Regions from separate parts of the Burkholderia ambifaria AMMD genome, predicted to be linked through region 1. Evidence: riboswitches for the same ligand, from Rfam matches in the RefSeq annotation. Region 1 holds a riboswitch; the other holds the start of a gene.
What was found. A riboswitch is a leader RNA that binds a small molecule or an ion and turns the genes downstream of it on or off. The one in region 1 is predicted to bind thiamine pyrophosphate.

Region 1 (4,413 bases):
ACAGCTCGTCGAGCGTCCACACGCGCTTGCCCGTCACGCGGCCCGACAGCATGAGCCGGTACGTCGCCGCGTCGACGTGCGGCACCTCGTCGATGCCGTAGTACGCGTTGAACGGGAACGGCCGCGTAATGTCGGCTTCGGTATAGGTCGGCGCGAGCCGCTCGCCGCTGAAGATCCACGCCTGCACGCGATCGTTCAGCCGCGATACCCGCTCGAGAAACGTATTGACCGACGCGTCGTCCTGCAGCGAACAGCCGGTCAGCATCGTGAGGCCGCCGAGCGTCAGGATGCGGCGGTTGAAAAGCCGCCGCGACGGCATGTCGAGCGTGCGGCGTACGTCGAGTTCGAGCGACTTGCGGTCGAGCGTCCAGCGCGAACGGTCGCGCGTGCTTTCGGATTCCGACATGATGATCCCCTTTGCCCGCACGGTGCGGGTCAACGTCCGCGCAGCATCGCGAGCAGCGAGCGCGGCACGCGCAACGCCATCGCGACGTGCACGACGACGAATGCGACCAGCAGCGACATCGCCCAGAAATGCACGACGCGCGCCATGTCGTAGCCGCCGAACAGCTCGCGCAGCAGCGGAAACTGCACGGACTTCCAGATGGTGAGCCCCGACAGCACCAGCACGACGAGGTCGACGATCGCGGTCAGGTACGCGGTGCGCTGCACCGCGTTGTAGACGCCGAGGTCGTCATGCGCCAGCCGTCCGCGCAGTGCGGCACGCAGGTCGCGCCAAACGGACGCCGGCGTGACCGGCAGCAGCATGCGCGCGAAGCGCCCGGTCGTGATCGACATCGCGAGGTAGAACAATCCGTTGGCGACGAGCAGCCACATCGCCGCGAAATGCCATTGCAGCGCGCCGCCCAGCCAGCCGCCGAGCGTGATGCCGTGAGGAAACGTGAACGGCGGATAGATCGGCGACGCGTCGTAGATGCGCCAGCCGGACAACACCATCAGGATCGCCGCGAGCGCGTTGAGCCAGTGGCTCACGCGCACCCACACCGGATGGATCGGGCGCGCGGGCGGTGACGCCGCGTCGCGACCTGTGGCGGGAACGGTTTGCATGATGAAACCTCCGGAGATGCGGGAATGATGCAAACGCACGCATACGGCGCGGCGGGCGATGCAATGCACGCACCGCCTGCCGCGCCCGCCGGCGTCAGTTCGACGGCGCCATCTTGTCGCTCGGCGTCGCCTTGCCCATTGCGTCGTGGCCCATCGCGTCCTTCTTCATCGCATGCTTCTTCATCGTGCCCTTCTTCATCGCGCCGTCCTTCGCCATCGCGTCGTGGCCCATCGCGTCCTTCGACATCGACGTGCCGTCCTTCGACATCGCATCGTTCTGCGCATGCGCGCTCACGGCAACCATCGCGAAAGCGGCGACACAGGCAGCCAGCAGTCCATTTTTCATGACATCTCTCCGGTACATGGGTTTAAGGAGCCGAATAGACGCAGCATGAGCCTGGAAATGACAGCCGATCGAATATTTTTTTCGATCGGGGTTTCCGGCAGGAGTCGAATGGCCGCGATGCCGCACCGCTTCGCCGCGGCGGCCTGCTGGCGGCCCGGGCGACGGCCGCGCGCGCGGCCCGCGATGCCGCGGTCGCACCCTCGCCTAAGTTCCGCCCCCGGTTGAAACCGCCGCGAAGCCGGTGTATCGTGTGCCCTTGCTAACGCGGGGGTCCTGCAATGCGTTCGGTCAAACAAACCGGCATTGCGGGTGAGAAATACCCTTTGAACCTGATCTGGATAATGCCAGCGCAGGGAAGCGTACGATTTCGCCGCCTTCCTTCTGACGAAATCCGCCGCCTCACCAAACCTCGTCTCCTGCTTAGCTCGAGCCCCACATACGTCAAGGGCTCCGGGCAAGCGCCATAGCGCGTGTCCGGCGCTCACACAGGAGATTGCATGAACGCCAATCCGAAGTTTCTGTCCGCCGACGCCCACGTCGATGCCGCTGCCGTCGCGCCGCTGCCCAATTCGCGAAAGGTTTATGTAACCGGCTCGCAGCCCGACATCCGCGTGCCGATGCGTGAAATCACGCAGGCCGACACGCCGACCGGCTTCGGCGGCGAAAAGAATCCGCCGATCTACGTGTACGACACGTCGGGCCCGTACACGGATCCGGACGCGAAGATCGACATCCGCGCGGGCCTGCCCGCGCTGCGCCAGGGCTGGATCGAAGCGCGCGGCGACACCGAAGTGCTCGACGGCCTGTCGAGCCAGTACGGCCTCGAGCGCGCGGCCGACCCGGCCACCGCCGACCTGCGTTTCCCGGGCCTGCACCGCAACCCGCGCCGCGCGCAGCCGGGCAAGAACGTCACGCAGATGCACTACGCGCGTCAGGGCATCATCACGCCGGAAATGGAATACATCGCGATCCGCGAGAACCAGCGCCGCGCCGAGTACATCGAGAGCCTGAAGTCGAGCGGCCCGAACGGCGCGAAGCTCGCCGCGATGATGGGCCGCCAGCACCCGGGCCAGGCGTTCGGCGCCGCGGCCTTCGGCGCGAACGCGCTCGCCGAGATCACCCCCGAGTTCGTGCGCGACGAAATCGCGCGCGGCCGCGCGATCATCCCCGCGAACATCAACCACCCGGAATCCGAGCCGATGATCATCGGCCGCAACTTCCTCGTGAAGATCAACGCGAACATCGGCAACTCGGCCGTCACGTCGTCGATCGGCGAGGAAGTCGACAAGATGACGTGGGCGATCCGCTGGGGCGGCGACACCGTGATGGACCTGTCGACCGGCAAGCACATCCATGAAACGCGCGAGTGGATCATCCGCAACAGCCCGGTGCCGATCGGCACGGTGCCGATCTACCAGGCGCTCGAAAAGGTCAACGGCAAGGCCGAGGATCTCACCTGGGAAATCTTCCGCGACACGCTGATCGAGCAGGCCGAGCAAGGCGTCGACTACTTCACGATCCATGCGGGCGTGCGGCTGCAGTACGTGCCGCTCACCGCGAACCGGATGACGGGCATCGTGTCGCGCGGCGGCTCGATCATGGCGAAGTGGTGCCTCGCGCATCACAAGGAAAGCTTCCTGTACGAACACTTCGAAGAGATCTGCGAGATCATGAAGGCGTACGACGTGAGCTTCTCGCTCGGCGACGGCCTGCGTCCCGGCTCGATCTACGACGCGAACGACGAAGCGCAGCTCGGCGAACTGAAGACGCTCGGCGAGCTCACGCAGATCGCATGGAAGCACGACGTGCAGGTGATGATCGAAGGCCCCGGCCACGTGCCGATGCAGCTGATCAAGGAGAACATGGATCTCCAGCTCGACTGGTGCAAGGAAGCGCCGTTCTACACGCTCGGGCCGCTGACCACCGACATCGCACCGGGCTACGACCACATCACGTCGGGCATCGGCGCCGCGATGATCGGCTGGTTCGGCACCGCGATGCTGTGCTACGTGACGCCGAAGGAACACCTCGGACTGCCGAACAAGGACGACGTGAAGGAAGGGATCATCACGTACAAGCTTGCCGCGCACGCGGCCGACCTCGCCAAGGGTCACCCCGGCGCGCAGGTGCGCGACAACGCGCTGTCGAAGGCGCGTTTCGAGTTCCGCTGGGAAGACCAGTTCAACATCGGCCTCGATCCGGACAAGGCGCGCGAATTCCACGACGAGACGCTGCCGAAGGACTCGGCGAAGGTCGCCCACTTCTGCTCGATGTGCGGCCCGCACTTCTGCTCGATGAAGATCACGCAGGACGTGCGCGAGTTCGCCGCGCAGCAGGGCGTGTCGGAAACCGAGGCGCTGAAGAAGGGGATGGAAGTCAAGGCGGTCGAGTTCGTGAAGACCGGTGCGGAGATCTATCACCGTCAGTAAGCGCGCATGGCGATCCGCACGGATCGCCTCGTGACGCCCTGCAGGAAGCCCGCTTTCGAGCGGGCTTTTTTTGCGCCCGCATCACCCATGCCTGCGCAGGGGTGGGAAACAATTGATTACGAAACCGTACCAGGCTTAACAAGTCCTTACAGCAGCGTGGGGGTACGGCGCGTAGATTGGGGTCATGCGCGACCCGGGGGTCGCGCGACTTCCGCCCACTACCACAAGGACAACGATCATGAACTCGATTCGGCGTTTTGGGGTATACGCGCTCCTCGTCGCGACTGTGGCCAGCCTGTCGGCCTGCGATTCGATGTCACGGCGCCAGCGCGATACGGCAATCGGTGCGGGTGTCGGCGGCGTAGCCGGCGCGGCGATCGGCGGCAACGCACTGTCGACGCTCGGCGGCGCGGCAGCCGGCGGCCTCATCGGCAACCAGGTCGGCAAGTAAGCCGGCCCGACGCGTGCCGTGCGACGCGCGGCACGTTTCAGTTTTGACCCAACGGCGTTTCCGCACTGCGGAAGCGCCGTTTTCGCATCCGGCGCAGCCGACGCGCGGAAATGATCCGT
Region 2 (4,413 bases), 840 kb from region 1:
CGGCGCTCGCGAGCGCGCATGCGCTGCCGTTGCAGCGGGTCGAGCGGATCGCGTGGTGGCCGAGCCTGCCGCGCGCGCGGCTGATCGTCGCGGAACTCGCCGCCGATCCCGCCTGTACGGCGCTGAATGCCGATTTATCCGCGCTATTGCGCGAACTGGGCGTGCCGGCCGACCGCCGGCCGTTCCGGCCGCATGTGACGCTCGCGCGGCTGCCGCGCGATGCCGACGGACAGCCCGCGCACGGCGGCGCGACCGGCCGGCCGGTCGCGGTGCGCTTCGTCGCGCTGACGCTGTTCGAAAGCCGGCTGTCGCACGACGGTGTGTCGCATGTGCCGATCGTGTCGGTGCCGATCGGGCGGGCGTAGAGGGAAGGGGGGCGAACGAGAGAAGGCCGACGCGGTGTGCGCCGGCCTTTTGTTTTTGCGCTTACGCGGCAACCTTGTCGGTGTCGGTCACGCGCTCGACGTTGATCATGCCGACGTGGAACGCGGCCAGCGACTCGCGGTGGGCGATGCTGACGATCGCGGCCTTCGGCAGCCGTTCGGCGAACAGGTGATAGAGCCGCGCTTCGTTGTCCGCGTCGAGCGCGCTCGTCGCTTCGTCGAGGAACAGGAAGTCCGGCTTGTGCAGCAGCACGCGCGCGCCGGCGAGACGCTGCTGTTCGCCGGGCGACAGCACGCGCGTCCAGTGGCCGGTCTCGTCGAGGCGACCGACGTAGTCTTCGAGGCGGCACGCGCGCAGCGCGTCGCGGCACGCGTCGTCGGTGAACGCGTCGGGCGCGGCCGGATAGGTGAGCGCGGCCTTCAGCGTGCCGATCGGCAAGTAGCTCGTCTGCGGCACGAACATCATCCGCGCGCCGACCGGCGCGTCGATCGCGCCGTCGCCGAACGGCCACAGGCCCGCAAGCGCGCGCATGAACGTGCTCTTGCCGGAACCCGACTTGCCGATCACGAGCCAGCGCGAGCCGGGTTCGATCGTCAGGCTGCCGATGTTCGCGAGCGCGGTGCCGTTCGGCAGCGCGAGCTTCAGCGACGATGTGGACAGCTTCGCGGCATCGACGTAGTGCAGGTTGATGCCGCCGTGCTCGGTTGCCGGCGACAGGCTTTCCTTCAGGTGCGACGTGCCCATCACGCGCTTGAATTCACGCAGACGGTTGACGGTTGCGCGCCATTCGACGAGGGTCGAGTAACTGTTGATGAACCACGAGAACGAATCGCTGACGGTGCCGAACGCGGACGAGATCTGCATCAGCACGCCGAACGAGAACGCGCCCGCGAAATAGCGCGGCGCGGCGACGACGAGCGGGAAGATGATCGCGATCTGCCCGTAGAAGCTCAGCACGAACGTGAGGCGCTTCGTGTACTTCATCACGCGCCACCAGTTGTCGCGAATGCGCATGAACAGGCTCTGCGCGTTGCGGGTCTCGGTTTTCTCGCCGTCGTAGAACGCGATCTGCTCGGCGTTCTCGCGCACGCGGATCAGCCCGAAGCGGAAATCGGCCTCGACGCGCTGCTGCTGGTAGTTGATCGACACGAGCGGGTGGCCGACCTTCTGGATGATCAGCGAGCCGACCACCGCGTACAACGCGGCCGCCCACACCATGTAGCCGGGGATCGTGATCGGCGTCGCGCCGAGCGAGAGCGTCAGCGCGCCGGCGAGCGACCACAGGATCGTGATGAACGACACGAGCGTGACGACCGTCGACAGCAGGTCGAGCGACAGCGCGAGTGTCGTCGTCGCGAACGACTGGAGGTCGTCGGTGATCCGCTGGTCGGGGTTGTCGGCGAGGCGGTCGCGTTCGATCCGGTAGAACGCGCGATCGCCGAGCCACTGGCCGAGAAAGCGATCGGTGAGCCACTGGCGCCAGCGGAACCCGAGCATCTGCCGCAGGTAGCGGCCATACACCGCGAGGATGATGAAGCCAAACGCGAGTGCCGAGAACTGCATCAGCAGGTTCGGGAAGTCGTGGACATCCTTCGACTGCAGCGCGTTGTAGAACTGCGCGTTCCACTTGTTCAGCTTGACGTTGATCCAGACGACGCAGAGATTGATCACGATGATCGTGACGAGCAACCCCCACGCGGTTTTCCATTCGGACGACACCCAGTAGGGCTTGATGAGGCTCCATGCGGATACCGGGCGCTCGTCCTGCGGCGCGTCTGAGGCGGAGCGGACGGGATCGATCGATTGGGTCATGTGCTTCCTGATGAGTAGCCGGCGCGCGGGCCGGGCGAAGCCGGGCGCGCGCCGCGATAAGGCATGCCGGGGCGCGGCGCCGACTGACGGCGGGCGCTCGGATGGTCGCCCGCGCGTCTTAAACGGCGCTTAAGGGCCGGCGGTGACACGGCAACCGGCCGCTCGCGCGGCCGGCCTGCGGGCATTGTGCCAGAGCGGCGCAGCGCGACGGCGAATTTGCCGCAAGGGGGACAGTTTGCGGCGCTTTCCGCTTTTATGGTCTAATGGCCGACGACGAAACAGGGGTGCTTCGAGCGCGGCCGACGGTTCATTCCGGGCGACGCGGCGAGGCTGAGAAAGACCCTTCGCACCCGATCCGGGTAATACCGGCGAGGGAAGTTTCTGATCCCGCCGGGCCGCGCTGGCCGCCATCCCACATGGTCAGCGCCCGAATCCCGCCCGGCCGGCCTTTGCTGCCGGTTTCGTCCTTTTGGGTACGCGCGTTGCGCGTTACGGAAGGAATGATGACCGCTCAATCTTCAGTCTTTTGCGCTGTTCCCGATCCGCTGTCGCGTGCGTTGGCACGGGACGGCGCGCGCGTGTCGACGTCCGTCGCACGAGCACGCGCGGTTCGCGGGGAGGGTGCGCGATGAACGTCCACGCTTCCCGGCCGGATTTCGCGGTGCTAGGCGGCGGCCTCGTCGGCCGGCTGATCGCCTGGCGGCTCGCGGGCGACGGGCATCGCGTCGCGCTGTACGAGCGCGGCGGCCCGGACGGCGAGCAATCGGCCGCGTGGATCGCGGCCGCGATGCTTGCGCCGCTCGCCGAGGCGGCGAGCGCCGAACTGCTGATCACCGAGCTCGGCGCCGCGTCGCTCGCGCGCTGGCCGCAATGGCTCGCGGAGCTGCCCGAACCGGTGTTCTTCCAGCATCACGGCACGCTCGTCGTCTGGCATCACGCGGATCGGGCGGAGGCGCCGCTGTTCGAGCGGCGCGTGCGCGCGAACGCGCCGGCCGAGCTGTTCGACGGCGGCTTCGTCACGCTGGCCGGCGCGCAGGTCGACGCGGCCGAGCCCGCGCTCGCGGGGCGCTTCGCGCGCGGCCTGCTGCTGCCGCGCGAAGGGCAGCTCGATAATCGTCAGGCGCTGCGCGCGCTGGCGGCGGGCCTCGCGCAGCGCGGCGTCGAGCTGCACTGGCACGCGACGATCGACGACGCGAACCGGCCCGACGCACATTTCACGATCGATTGCCGCGGTCTCGGCGCGAAAGCCGCGCTGCCCGCGCTGCGCGGCATCCGCGGCGAAGTCGCGCGGGTGCACGCGCCGGGCATCGGGCTCACGCGGCCCGTGCGGCTGTTGCATCCGCGCTATCCGCTGTACATCGCGCCGAAGCAGGACGACCTGTACGTGATCGGCGCAACCGAGGTGGAGGGCGAGGACATGTCGCCCGTCAGCGTGCGCTCCGCGCTCGAACTGCTGAGCGCGGCGTTCTCCGTGCACCCGGCGTTCGGCGAGGCGCGCATCCTCGAACTGAATGCGCAGTGCCGCCCGACGCTGCCCGACCACCGCCCGGCGGTGATCTGGGACGGCGCGACGACGCTCGCCGTCAACGGCCTGTACCGGCACGGCTTCATGATCGCGCCGGAAGTCGCGCATGCGGCGGTCGCGTTCGCGCAGGCCGCGCTCGGCGGCGCGTTCGCCGATGCCGATGCGTTCGCCGCATGGCGCGATGCCGCGCGCTGGCCGGCGCTCCTTCATCACCGCGACGACGTGCGCCAGCCGGCCTGATGCGCGCCGCCGACCGAATTCGATCAAGCCTCATGGACATCCAGATCAACCAACAGACCCTGACGCTGCCCGACGGCGCGACGGTGGCCGACGCACTCGCCGCGTTCGGCGCGCGTCCGCCATACGCGGTCGCGCTGAACGGCAATTTCGTCGCGCGCACGCAGCATGCGGCGCGCGCGCTCGCGACGGGCGACAAGCTCGACGTGGTGCACCCCGTCGCGGGCGGCTGAGCGCCGCCGGTTCGCCCCCGCTCTTCCAGGAAAACGACATGACGTCCCTCACTTCTGCCGACGCGCTGACGCTGTACGGCGAAACCTTCGCAAGCCGCGTGCTGCTCGGCACGTCGCGCTATCCGTCGCTGCAGTCGCTGTCCGATTCGATCGCCGCGTCGCGTCCCGGCATGGTGACGGTCGCGCTGCGCCGCCAGATGACGGGCGGCACCGCCGAAGCCG

Region 2: linked by a shared signal. The riboswitch ahead of BAMB_RS01690 (FAD-dependent oxidoreductase) and the one ahead of thiC (phosphomethylpyrimidine synthase ThiC) in region 1 are both predicted to bind thiamine pyrophosphate.

Annotation. Positions count from the first base shown of each region.
Region 1 is NC_008390.1:1,212,853-1,217,265, reverse strand. It holds gene BAMB_RS05635 (molybdopterin-dependent oxidoreductase) at 1-406, opposite strand, end outside; gene BAMB_RS05630 (cytochrome b/b6 domain-containing protein) at 436-1,068, opposite strand; gene BAMB_RS05625 (pentapeptide MXKDX repeat protein) at 1,163-1,414, opposite strand; TPP riboswitch at 1,671-1,788, shown strand; gene thiC (phosphomethylpyrimidine synthase ThiC) at 1,912-3,843, shown strand; gene BAMB_RS05615 (glycine zipper 2TM domain-containing protein) at 4,082-4,294, shown strand.
Region 2 is NC_008390.1:372,459-376,871, forward strand. It holds gene thpR (RNA 2',3'-cyclic phosphodiesterase) at 1-365, shown strand, start outside; gene BAMB_RS01685 (ABC transporter ATP-binding protein/permease) at 427-2,196, opposite strand; TPP riboswitch at 2,467-2,590, shown strand; gene BAMB_RS01690 (FAD-dependent oxidoreductase) at 2,825-3,961, shown strand; gene thiS (sulfur carrier protein ThiS) at 3,994-4,191, shown strand; gene BAMB_RS01700 (thiazole synthase) at 4,230-4,413, shown strand, end outside.